2 regions of the Vibrio paucivorans genome follow, and region 2 is predicted to be linked to the other one. Evidence: predicted binding sites of a transcription regulator. Region 2 holds the regulator's gene; the other holds the start of a gene.
The links. The regulator MetJ, encoded in region 2, represses methionine synthesis genes. The targets are predictions, from matches to a motif close to TTAGACNTNTANANGTCTAA.

Region 1: a site for MetJ is predicted at 3,289-3,308, ahead of metA (homoserine O-acetyltransferase MetA). Genes of this name have one in related genera too.

What each region holds. Positions count from the first base shown of each region.
Region 1 covers NZ_CM133230.1:1,507,260-1,514,051, reverse strand. The annotation lists gene ACXABW_RS07115 (ABC transporter permease) at 1-733, shown strand, start outside; gene ACXABW_RS07110 (EAL domain-containing protein) at 893-2,407, shown strand; gene ACXABW_RS07105 (DUF3859 domain-containing protein) at 2,404-2,841, opposite strand; gene ACXABW_RS07100 (AAA family ATPase) at 2,811-3,212, opposite strand; gene metA (homoserine O-acetyltransferase MetA) at 3,328-4,269, shown strand; gene pilW (type IV pilus biogenesis/stability protein PilW) at 4,466-5,188, shown strand; gene ACXABW_RS07085 (hypothetical protein) at 5,206-5,385, opposite strand; gene rlmF (23S rRNA (adenine(1618)-N(6))-methyltransferase RlmF) at 5,417-6,466, opposite strand; gene ACXABW_RS07075 (M48 metallopeptidase family protein) at 6,489-6,792, opposite strand, start outside.
Region 2 covers NZ_CM133230.1:206,129-212,920, reverse strand. The annotation lists gene priA (primosomal protein N') at 1-1,822, opposite strand, end outside; gene rpmE (50S ribosomal protein L31) at 2,134-2,352, shown strand; gene ACXABW_RS00975 (malic enzyme-like NAD(P)-binding protein) at 2,660-3,952, shown strand; gene metJ (met regulon transcriptional regulator MetJ) at 4,074-4,394, opposite strand; gene ACXABW_RS00965 (O-succinylhomoserine (thiol)-lyase) at 4,642-5,811, shown strand; gene ACXABW_RS00960 (bifunctional aspartate kinase/homoserine dehydrogenase II) at 5,815-6,792, shown strand, end outside.

The DNA of each region.
Region 1 (6,792 bases), 1.3 Mb from region 2:
GGGCCTAGCCCAAACTGGTGGAACGCTCGCCGCGCAAGCAAAAGTATCCAAGCTGTTAGTTGATGGAGAACCGCTTTCTTTAGCATCCAACCATTACGCGGCGTTCTCTTTAAATATGAAACCAACGTTCAACCCAAACATGGGGTATGTTAATTACGTTGTACCCGCTGTGTTCGTGCTGATATTGCAACAAACGCTAGCGATGGCGTCTGGTTTAATGGGAGGCAGCCAAAAATTTGGTACTGGGTATTGGAGCCAGCTTTCTGCAATCAAACTTGTCTTGATTAGAAGCTTAGTGTTTTGCGGAATCTATACTTTGCTCTCCATGTACTATTTTGGCTCAAGTTTTACCTCGCATGGTATCAACCAATTGGCCAATATTTCCCAACTGTTGGCTCTTCTGTTTCCTTTCCTTCTCAGCTCTTGTGCGATTGGGATTTGGCTAGGGCAAATTACCCCGAGGAGAGAGCTCGTCACTCTAATTGTCCTAATCAGTTCAATGCCGCTCATTTTCTCGGCGGGTTTTATATGGCCAACGGAGATGATCCCAGCTCCCATTAATTGGCTTGCTCAGTTATTTCCAAGCACTCCAGCCATTCAAGGTTTTCTTAAAACCAATCAAATGGGGGCATCATGGCCTCAAATCAGCCAAGAGTTTTCCACTCTCTGGCTACAAGCAATCGGCTGGCTAGCGCTCGCTACGTATTCGTTAAGCGCTCGAAAGAGCGCTTAATCGTTTATCAATCACCCGGATTAGCCCTCTCGTTTGTAAGACTTCTGTTATATATCATGAAGTTGGTCGCACTTTTTATAATGCTTAGTTTACTATTGTCTTCTATTATCAACGGATTCACACAGTCAATAACTAAAGCAATTAAAAATCGCGGTATCTATGGAAAGCAGCAGTTCTAGATCAACACTCACTATTGAAATAAAGTCTTTCCTAGCGGTATTTATTATTCCGCTATTGATCGTTTTACCCGCCTCTTTTTATGTTGCCGTCGATGGTATACAAGCAAACTTACGCTCTACTGTTATTACCTACAGCACACGTGTCGACGATATCATTTCAGAACTCCATAGCGAAAATAAACAGGCGATGCAGCATCCAGATAGCTGTGGTCTTATCCGTGAAGATTTACTATTTGAAAGCCTAGTACGTGAAATGATCATAGTGCGAGATGGCATCGCTATTTGTTCTTCTAAACGTGGCGAAATTGACCAGGACATATCCCTTCTCATCGGCAAAAAAGGGACCAGAACTGGCGAGTACTTGTTTGATATCAATGGTGACCCAACGCAAAGGACCATAGTGATTGTTGATACTATTGAAGGTGATGGCTTCTCTGGGGCGTTCTCTGTTGTAGACCGAAACTTCCTGCTACAAAGGCTAGGACGAATTGAAAGCGACAGACTTAGTTACGTTAAAGTGAAATTCGGACCACGTATCTACCCAGCGAACACCACTTTCACGTCCGATACCTACCACTATATCCACACTTCGAAAAAATATGGTTTTTCAATGCTTGCAGAAGCGAGTGAAGATTACATCAACGCTAGGCTGCTTTACACTGCAACGGGAAGCGTCCCCGTTTCTCTTTTAATTTCGCTGCTGATTTTCGCCGCTAACCGATTGCTCAAACGACGCGACTCGTTGGTCGATGACTTAAAAAAAGGGCTAAAACGTGGTGAGCTTTACTTAGCCTATCAACCAATAGTTACTAGCCAAGGCTATAAGATTGGAGGAATCGAAGCATTAATCCGTTGGAATCACCCAACGCTAGGATTAGTGCGACCTGATGTGTTTATTCCTCTCGCTGAAGAACAAAATTTGATCATTCCGCTAACGGACTATGTGCTGCAACATGCACTCTACAACCTCGCTAGCCTTCAACCAGATAACGATATTCACCTTGGAGTCAATGTACCCCCAGCTTATTTACATACCTCCACATGCGTGAATGAGTTGACTCACTACAAAGAGCAGTTTGAGGCCATTGGGATTAAGCTGTGTATCGAAGTAACAGAAAGGCAGATGCTTGATAAACTCGGTAGAGACGTACTTAAAGAATTGCGCGATAACGGGCTAATCGTCTCGATTGATGACTTCGGCACTGGCCATACGTCTTTATCTATCTTGCAAGACACAGCGCTTGATCATTTAAAAATTGATAAGTGTTTTGTTGATACCATCGGCCTAGAAACCGTTAATGCACCGGTTCTAACCACAATCATTGAACTGGGGCACAAACTGAAGGTTAAGATTGTTGCTGAAGGTGTAGAAACTGCTCAACAAGCCGAGTACCTAGCGGGCTTCGATGTTCAATACCTTCAGGGTTATCACTTCTATAAACCGATGGGCATTGTGGATCTGCAAGCAGTTTTCAAAGACTCTAAATTAGGTTAAAACCCGCGATGTTTCCAAAACTGCGCTTCGTCTTTGGCGAGCACATTAAAGGTTTTAACTGCGACTTCATTGCCCTCTAGCTCAATCGACATTCGCCAATGACCAATGTTGGACTCCAAACCATTTTCAGGGCAAAGAAGTTGGATCGTGTCACCTAGGTAGAAATCCCAATCGTTACTGCCCACATATTCCTCACCGTCAAACGGGGCAAGTACCTGTCCTTTCTTACTTAGCACACCGGGATGATCGATGCAGTAGCGTATCAAGGCGCCTTTCGCTTTCTTGATGTTAACGATAAACCCAAACTCCACATCTACTTCTGCATACACGTCTGTGGTGAACTCTTTAATCTTAGGTAAATGCTTGGATTTGGAATCCCAAGTGGAATACACACCGTAGGATGTCATTTCGACGATTGCTGAGCGCTTGGCCACCTTTGCCACCTCTTTCTCATATTATTAATGGTCTCTTCCGCGACCCCATGAATGTTGCCGTACTGCCCGGTACATTCCACCACTTTTAATTCAGCGTGATAGCGCTTGGCTAGCTCACGATAGGGTTTCATTTCCCATAACCGTACAAAAGTATTTGCCACCACCACGCTATCGCCTGACCGTAAGCTTTGTTCCGTTTGTTGACGGCACCAATCATGCGCTTGAGAGATTTTTGCTGCGTCGTACACGTAGTTACCATTAGCATCAATGAAATACATATCGGCTTCATAGTGAGCGATACCCATGGTCTTGGCCAACGTAGATTTTCCCGAGCCTGGCAGCCCGCGAATTAGAGTCAGTGTTAATGACATAAACAACACCGAGTGAAAAAACTGCCTCAATTGTATCAAAGATAGCTATCGACATCTGAATCTTATTGAGTTAAGTTTGGATGTATAGACGTCCAGAAAGCTTAGGGAGAAAGCTGTGCCAATTAAGATCCCCGATCAACTACCTGCATCCGATGTACTACGCGAAGAAAATATCTTCGTGATGCCCGAGTCACGAGCCTCCACTCAGGAGATTCGCCCACTCAAGGTTTTGATCCTAAATCTTATGCCTAAGAAGATTGAAACCGAGACGCAATTCTTACGCCTACTTTCCAACAGCCCACTGCAAGTGGATGTTGAGTTACTACGTATTGATGATCGACCAAGCAAAAACACGCCAACTGAGCACCTCGACAACTTCTATCGCCAGTTCGATATGGTTAAAAACCGTAATTTCGATGGCCTAATCATCACCGGTGCTCCACTAGGCTTAGTTCAGTTCGAAGATGTGATGTATTGGGATCACCTCAAAACCATCATGAATTGGGCGAAAGAACATGTGACTTCAACCTTGTATGTGTGTTGGGCGGCGCAAGCCGGCCTTAAGTTGCTCTATGACTTACCTAAGCGAACTCGAAAAGAGAAGCTGTCAGGCGTATATCACCATCAAATTCATCACCCATACCACCCTGTTCTAAGGGGCTTTGACGATACTTTCCTTGCTCCGCACTCTCGATATGCCGACTTCTCACCTGAATTTTTAGAAGAGCATACCGACCTCGATATTCTAGCCACCTCGGACATCGCAGGCGTGTATTTGGCGGCAACGAAAGACAAGCGAAACGTGTTTGTAACTGGCCACCCAGAATACGATGCATTGACTCTACATAACGAGTACATTCGAGATTTGGGCGAAGGTATGGAGCCTGCTATTCCTATTAACTATTATCCAAACAACAACCCAGACAACAAACCGTGCGCGAGCTGGCGAAGCCACGGACATTTGCTGTTCTCAAACTGGTTGAATTACTGTGTTTACCAACAAACGCCTTACGATCTCGAACACTTCAGTGAAGACAAGTTCACTAAAGATCTATAGCAACGACTGTTTCTATCAAGTAAAAGCTCAACGGAAACATCTGTTGTCTGTCTCGACTCTTTATCATGGCCGCTGTATGCGGCCATTTTTATTGCCAACTCGCTCGCATTCCCTCTGCGAGCCATTGTTTTTCTAGTTAAGCTGTCGCCATTATTGGGCGAAATATCATGAACTTACCCAAATAAAGGTGTTGCCAATGAAACGCGCAGCGGTCCTCTTTCTACTTGCGAACCTGTTCGGTTGTGTCACGGTCACCCAAGATGGGAAACCGGAAGTTAAATCCGATCCAATCGATATGGCAGAATCTCGAATCACCTTGGGGCTGGGTTATTTAGAACAAGGCAACATGCTCAAAGCGAGAGAAAACTTAGAAATTGCGCTAAAACATGCGCCGTCCTACTACCGAGCTCAACTCTCTATGGCTCACTACTACGAACAAGTTGGAGAGTTGGATTCAGCACGAAATACCTATCGAAAAGCCCTTCGTCAGCACCCAAAGAATGGCAACATACTCAACAATTACGGTACTTTTCTATGTAAACAAGGCGAATACCAACAAGCTGATAAGTACTTTAATAAAGCCATCGAGCAGCCTTATTACTACTTAGTATCAGCCAGCTATGAAAATGCGGCCTTTTGTGCATTGAAAGCAGGCCAGACAGACCAAGCCAAGTATTACTTCGCAAGAACCATCGACCACGATCCAAATCGTGTCCGCTCTATCTTGCAGTTGGCAAAGTTGGAAATTGAAGCCGGAGAGTATACGGAGGCGAGAATAAAATTGATGCAAATCCACCAGCGCTACGGCCTGCAGAAACCATCACTTCAGCTGTTAATACAATTAGAGAAAGCGGCAGGTAACAAATCACTGCAGATAAAATACCAAAACCAACTCGATCAAATGATGGAAGTAAGTTGATACTAGGCCGTATTGACCTATTTTCGGCGCGTTCGCTTTCGGCGACGAACAACACGCACTCGGTGAATCACACGGTATTCACGAATGATATACGCCACGACCACCAATATCACTAAGCCAAACACACCCGCAAAGCCATACAGTAGGATGTCGCATACCCACTCTGGGTTGCAGGGAAGATAGATTTCAAACTCCATAACTCTTCCCTCTAACATGCCTACAACAAGCTTAGCATTTGATTTTCAACCACTCACGTCGCTCTTCTTCATCTTTAAATGTCCAAGCAACAAATCGGCTGTTCTTCTGGCCTTGACTCATTTCGACAATTCTAACTTCGGATGCCCCAACCTTTTCGAGGTTTTTCCTCAGCCATCGAACGTTCTCTTTCTTGGAAATAAGTGTGGTAAACCAAAGTACTTGCTTAGCAAACTCGCGGCTCTCAAAGGCCATGTTTTTAACAAAGCTCGCTTCGCCGCCAGGGCACCACAACTCTGCTTTTTGGCCGCCAAAGTTTAGTTCCGCCTTTGTAGCCATGGAACGGCTATCGACCTTTTGACCTCGTTTTTTCTTATTCGCCGCAAGATTATTCACCTTACGTAAGCTGCCCTGCTGCGCTTCCTCAAGAGACTTGTGAAAAGGTGGATTGCAGGTTGTGATGTCGTAATGCTCGCCTTCACGGATGACATTTTTGAAAAAATGACGACTATCCGATTGCAAACGGCAATCTATATTAGTCGCCAAGGTGGCATTTGCATCGGCAATGCGCTGTGAGTTCTCGACGGAAACTGGATCCACATCACTGCCAACATACTGCCAGCCGTAGTCCGTTACTCCGACAATCGGATAAATACAGTTAGCACCGACACCAATATCTAGCGCGCGTATCAGAGCGTGTTTTACTTGACTGCACTCTTGAGAGATCAATTCTGCCGCTCGATGAATATAGTCTGCACGACCAGGAATTGGCGGGCACAAATACCCTTGAGGGATATCCCACTCTCGCACATCATAATGCAGCGCAAGCAGCGCTTTATTGAGCAACTTAACTGCAATAGGATCGGAAAAGTCGATGCTTTGATCGCCTTTTGGATTCTTTATGACATACGATTCGAGTTCAGGAGAGACCGCAACTAGCGCTTTGAAATCATAACGACCATGATGTTTATTCTTTGGGTGTAAGCCGGCTTTGGACTTAACGGTAGTCACCTTTATACAAGCAGCCTGAGCCTTCGAGTCTCGCCGCTTAGAGCCTTGCTTTTTCTTAGTAAACTCTTTCAATCTTTTTGCTGATGACAAGCTGTTATCTCTCTTTTAATTCTTGATAAATCATAAACAATCGTGCGTCTAATTCTAGCTGGTGATAGTCAGGTAACATGTGGCAGCACAGCTGATAGAACGCTTTATCGTGGTTCTTTTCTTTGATATGAGCTAACTCGTGGACGACTAGCATTCGCAGCAGTGGCTCTGGTGCTTCCTTAAATATACTTGCGATACGAATTTCGTTTTTAGACTTGGTTTTTCCACCGTGATTTTTTGTCACATAAGTGTGAAGCCCGAGCGCGTTGTTAATTAGGTGAATTTTGTTGTCGTACACCACTTTACTC
Region 2 (6,792 bases):
CCTGCAATAAGCTGTGTTCTGGATGGTGAGTCTGCAGAATCACTTCACCCGGCTTGCTGGCTCTACCCGCTCGCCCAGCAACTTGAATGAACAACTGTGCCAACCTTTCTGAAGCGCGGAAATCACTGCTATAAAGAGAGCCATCAACATCCAGCAAACCAACCAAAGTAACATCAGGGAAGTGATGGCCTTTAGCCAGCATTTGTGTCCCAATCAGAATTTGGTAGTCACCTTTGCGAATCGACTCTAGCGCCGTTTCCAAGCTGCCCTTTCTACGTGTGCTATCTCTATCGATACGAATGGTTTTGTACTCAGGAAAAAGCTCTGCCAGTTGCGTTTCCAACTGCTCAGTCCCTACCCCCACAGTAACGAGGTGCGTTGAACCACATCCCTGACACTGGTGAATAACCGGGCGCTGAGAACCACAATGGTGACAGCGGATCTCATTACTGTATTGATGGAAAGTGTAGTACGCATCGCAGCGCTGACACTCTGCGATCCAGCCACACTCATGGCACATCAAGGCTGGCGAGAAACCTCTTCGGTTGAGAAATAGCATCACCTGATTTCCCGCCCCTAAGTGCTTCCGCATTTCTGCAATAAGAGGGGCAGACAAGCCGCTTTCTAAGTACAAGCCTTTGACATCCAAAACTTTATTGGTCGTCGGTACGGCTACACCGGCGCGTTGAGTTAAAGTGAGGTGATGGTACTTTCCTGTTAGAGCATTATGCAGCGTCTCCAAAGCCGGTGTCGCTGAACCAAGTACAACAGGAATCTTTTCTTTATTTGCACGCATCACTGCAACATCTCGCGCGTGATAACGTAGGCTATCTTGCTGCTTGTAAGAAGCATCATGCTCTTCATCAACAATGATGATGCCCAGATCTGAAAATGGTGTCAGCAATGCAGAACGAGTGCCGATGACAATCCCTGCAATTTTGTCCCGAGCGGCAAGCCAAGCATTGAGCCGCTCAGTATCATTTAAACCAGAGTGAATGACTTCAACCGGTACATCGAACCGTTTTTTGAAGCGATTGATTGTTTGTGGGGTCAAACCAATTTCAGGCACTAGGATCAGAGCTTGCTTGTTCTTTTCCAGCACTGGCTTAATGAGGTTTAAATACACTTCCGTCTTACCGGAGCCCGTCACCCCTTCCAATAGATAGCAACCAAAACCAGGATTACTATTTACCGTCGCGATCGCTATCGCCTGCTCTTCATTAAGCTTAGGTTTGTCTGTGATTGCCTCTATTTCTTTAGGCCAGGGGGCAAAGCTTGGCTTTTTATCTATCGATTCAATCCAGCCTTTCTCTTGCAGTGTTTTAAGCACTGATGAGCTCACTTCTTGATCGATAAACTCTTGGTGAGGAACAGAGCCACTTTCTAGCATGCTCATCACTTTGGCTTGCTTGACTGCGCGGCCAAACCCCTGCATCAGTTGGTCTTTGCCAGCCGGTGTCATCTGCCACTCCACCAGCGTGGTGAAATCAGCTGCTTTTCCTTTACGCAGTGCACTTGGCATTGCGTTGCACAGAGTATCCCCGAGTGGGTATTGGTAGAAAGTGCTGCACCAATGGAGTAACGAATACAAGGATTCAGGCCAGACAGGCTGAGCATCCAGCACCTGTTTGATCGGCTTAAGTTGCTCGCGAGGGAAGTCTGATTCGTTCACCAATTGAATCACAATACCGACTAGCGTTTGACGCCCGAAAGGGACAGATACACGCCCGCCAATGATAGGAAACAAGTGATTTGGGATCAGATAATCGAATTGCTTATCCAGTGGGACAGGCAGAGCAACACGAGCAATAGATGGGCGCATAACCTTCGCAGTATCAAATACAGTAACAAATCACAGTCTACCGCCAAGTCCCCGCAGTATAAACCGGTAATCCGTAGCGAATTGACCGTAAGCCAATGGCGCGGAGAAAAAGTGGCGAAATAATTAGCAAACCTGTTGATCCGCCGCTTTGGATTCATTACTATACTGCGCCTTAGTGCTATGGCTAGTTTCTGTTCTTATGACTTTTAAGTTCGTAAAGAAGATACAGCGGTACACTGACTATTTTATTAACTACGTGTGGTGTCCGGCTTAGAATCGGATGGCGACACGGCCCAATTTGAGGTTATCCCATGAAAGCTGGAATCCACCCAGAATACAAAGCTGTAAAAGCAACTTGTTCTTGCGGCAACTCTTTTGAGTTCAACTCAACTCTAGACAAAGATTCAATCCACCTAGACGTATGTGACAAATGTCACCCGTTCTACACTGGTAAGCAACGTATCGTAGATACTGGCGGCCGTGTTGATCGCTTCAACAAGCGTTTCGGTGCTCTATCTAGCAAGAAGTAATTCTTTCTACATAGAACTGAAAAAGGACGCCACGGCGTCCTTTTTTGTTTTTTTGCTCTTAGTGAATTAGCTTTCCTAATAAAATTACCTTTACGTAAAGATATTAATCTCGAATTTTTGTTAAAAAGAAGTTAAATCCAACAATCCCACCTCTTGTGCCTATCAAGTTCACTGCTATCTGGTCTTATCAGCAGTCATTTGCTGTTTTTTGATGACGTGAGTCGCATTCCTATCTATGCAGGTTGACTTACATCAATTAGAATAAATTTTCCTCTTTCCCCCAATATAAAAATGAGTACCTACACCTATGCCAGATGACAACCGTCAAGACACTGCGCCACAAGAACTAACCGCAGAAGAACAATTTCGCCAGCAAGCTCTTGATTACCATGCCTACCCAACGCCAGGGAAAATCTCTGTAGAAGTCACTAAAACGGCTAACTCAGCAGAAGATCTGGCTCTGGCATACAGTCCTGGTGTGGCTGAACCCGTCCGTGAAATCGCGCAAAACGTTGATAACGTTTACAAGTACACCTCAAAAGGCAACATGGTTGCTGTAATCTCAAATGGTACGGCGATTCTTGGTTTAGGTAACTTAGGTCCAATTGCTTCAAAACCAGTTATGGAAGGTAAAGCGCTACTATTTAAACGCTTTGCTGGCCTAGACTCGATTGATATTGAAGTGAAGCACCGCACCATTGATGAATTCGTTGATACCGTTGCTAACATTGCTGATACGTTTGGTGGCATTAACTTAGAAGACATCAAAGCACCGGACTGTTTTGAAATCGAACGCCGCCTAATCGAGCGTTGTGACGTTCCTGTCTTCCACGACGACCAACACGGCACGGCAATCGTAACGGCTGCGGGTATGCTGAATGCTATTGAGCTGCAAGGTAAAAAGCTAGAAGAAGCGACTATCGTATGTCTTGGCGCTGGTGCTGCTGCTGTTGCGTGTATGGAACTTCTTATTAAATGTGGCGCGATGCGCGAGAAGATCTACATGCTCGACCGTAAAGGTGTTATCCACACACGTCGCGACGACTTGAACGAGTACAAACTGCTGTTCGCCAACAACACCGATAAGCGCACGCTAGAAGATGTTATCGAAGGTGCTGACCTGTTCTTAGGTGTATCGGGCCCGAACTTATTACCAGCAGAAGCATTGAAGCTGATGGCCGATAAGCCAATCGTATTTGCATGTTCAAACCCAGATCCAGAAATCAAACCTGAGCTTGCGCACGAAGTCCGCGATGACCTAATTATGGGTACAGGCCGTAGTGACTACCCGAACCAAGTAAACAACGTACTGTGCTTCCCATTTATTTTCCGTGGTGCCCTAGACGTTCGTGCTAGCGAAATTAATGATGAGATGAAACTGGCAGCTGTTGAAGCGATTCGCCAACTTGCAAAAGAAGAAGTACCAGCAGAAGTATTGAGTGCTGCAGGTGTTGAATCGCTAGAATTTGGCAAAGGCTACATTATTCCTAAACCAATGGATCCTCGCTTACTGCCACGTGTTGCTAAAGCCGTCGCGCAAGCAGCTGTAGATTCAGGCGTTGCTCGAATCGAAATGCCTTCAGGTTATATGGAAGGCTAGTTTCAGCCTCTCCTTCCTGTCAAAAAGGAACAAAAAAACCGCTGATTGAATCAGCGGTTTTTTATTTTCATCAATAGACAGAGTTCGCAGCGAAAAACAAGGTGCTGGGTTGTTGCTGCTATTATTCTTCGTCGTACGCTTCGAACTCAATCCCCATCTCTGTCATCAGCTTTTTCACTTCAGCTGGAATATCGTCAGGGCGATCTTTTCGCAAGTCTTCATCTGTCGGTAATGGTTGACCTGTATAAGCGTGTAAGAACGCTTCACACAATAGTTCGCTATTCGTCGCGTGGCGTAAGTTATTAATCTGGCGGCGCGTACGCTCGTCTGTTAATACTTTTAAAACTTTCAGTGGAATGGAAACCGTGATCTTCTTTACTTGCTCACTCTTTTTTCCATGCTCCGCGTATGGGCTAATGTATTCGCCATTCCAGTCTGCCATTGCGCACCTTTACTCAATTTTGTCTGTTATAAAATTCTAAAGCGCGATTTTAGCGGGATTTAAGTCTATAAGCAAAGACATATAGACGTCTAGAAGTGTTGACGTCTCAAAAATTGATAAGTAAAGTGTGGAATAAACTAGAAGGAATGATTCTTAGCAATCGTTGTTAATACCAACAAACCCTAGGTATAGCTCATTCCAAATCATAAGTCACCACGAGATAGCTATTGTCACAAAGGAAGTATCTATGAGCACCCGTAAGCCAGCCACTATTGCAGTACGTACAGGAATCGAATCAGACACTCAGCATCACGCTGTTGTGCCACCTATTTACCTTTCGACCAACTACGGATTCCCAGCATTTGGTGAAGTGCCAAAATACGACTACACCCGCTCTGGCAACCCAAATCGTGGCTTACTTGAAACCGCTTTATTTGAGCTAGAAAATGGTAAAGGCGCCGTTGTGACCAATTGTGGCACATCAGCGCTTAACTTGTGGGTGTCTGCTTTCCTTGGCCCTGATGATCTGATTATCGCACCTCACGATTGTTATGGTGGCACTTACCGTCTGTTCAACACCAGAGCTCAAAAAGGCGACTTTAAAGTACAGTTTGTCGACCAGTCAGACCCTGCTGCATTCGACGCAGCTCTGGCACAAAAGCCAAAGCTTATCCTGCTAGAAACCCCTTCTAACCCTCTGGTTCGAGTGATTGATATTGCCCAAACTTGCCAAAAAGCAAAGCAAGTTGGTGCACTCGTCGCTGTCGACAATACCTTTTTGACACCTGTGTTCCAAAAGCCTTTAGAGCTGGGCGCAGACTTCGTTATTCACTCGACAACCAAATACATTAATGGTCACTCAGACGTCATTGGTGGTGTAGTGATCACGAAAACAGAAGAACACGCAGAAGAGCTTGCTTGGTGGGGCAACTGCATTGGTGCAACCGGCACACCATTTGATAGCTACATGACACTGCGTGGCATTCGCACGCTCGGCGCTCGAATGAAAGTTCATGAAGAAAGCTCTCGTGAGATTCTGACGTACTTACAGTCGGAGCCACTAGTTGGAGCAATCTATCACCCTAGCCTTCCAGAACACCCAGGCCATGAGATTGCGAAAAAGCAGCAATCTGGTTTCGGCTCTATGCTGAGTTTTGAGTTTGCTGGTTCATTTGAAGAACTGAAATATTTTGTTGGCGAACTCGAACTGTTTTCGTTAGCGGAATCTCTCGGTGGCGTAGAAAGCCTGATCTGCCACCCTGCATCAATGACGCACCGCGCGATGGGTGAAGAGGCTTTGGCTGAAGCAGGAGTCTCTCAACAATTACTACGTTTATCGGTTGGCTTAGAAGATGCGCAGGACCTTATCGATGACCTTACTCAAGCATTTGAAAAAACGGCTAAGCGAGGTGCCTAGGGAATGACTGTTCAACGTCAACTTCATAAATTTGGTGGCAGTAGCTTAGCTGACCCTGAATGCTACCTACGCGTGGTAAATATCTTAAAAGAGTACTCCAATAGTGAAGATTTAGTGGTGGTCTCTGCGGCAGGAAAAACCACTAACCGTCTAATCGAGTTTGTGGAAGGGCTACACAAAGATGGCCGCATCGCACACGAAGCCCTTCAAACGCTTCGTCAGTTCCAAACAGAACTCATCGAGAGCCTGATATCGGGTGACGCGAAACAAGCCCTATTAGCTCAGCTCAATGACGAATTCAGCACGTTAGGCGAACTCGTCGCACCGCTTTCCGAAGCCGAAAAAGCCGCCATACTCGGTCATGGTGAAGTTTGGTCTTCCCGACTGCTCGCCGCATTGTTGTGTGAACACGATTTACAAGCGGTCGCTCAGGATGCACGTGCATTTTTGCGGGCTGAAGCAGGTACGCAGCCTGAAGTAGAACGTGGTACATCTTACCCACTAATGAAAGAGGTGCTAGCACAACACGCGCACCACCGCGTGATTATCACTGGCTTTATGGCCCAAGACAGCCAAGGTAATACCGTTCTACTTGGACGTAATGGCTCAGACTATTCAGCGACAGTAATTGGAGCACTGGCAGAAGCGTCTCAGGTCACTATCTGGAGTGATGTAGCAGGAGTATACAGCGCAGATCCTCGCGTCGTTAACGATGCTTGCCTACTGCCGCTATTGCGTCTTGATGAAGCCAGTGAACTGGCGCGTTTGGCGGCACCTGTTCTTCACAGCCGCACACTTCAGCCCGTTGCTCAAAGTGCCATGGATCTCAACCTACGCTGTAGCTACCAACCTGAATCGGGTTCTACTCGTATAGAGCGTGTACTCGCTTCCGGTCGTGGCGCAAAAATCATCACCTCTTTAGATGAAGTTTTACTGATTCAACTGACTTTCGACCATGGTCACGACTTTGAACGCATTGAA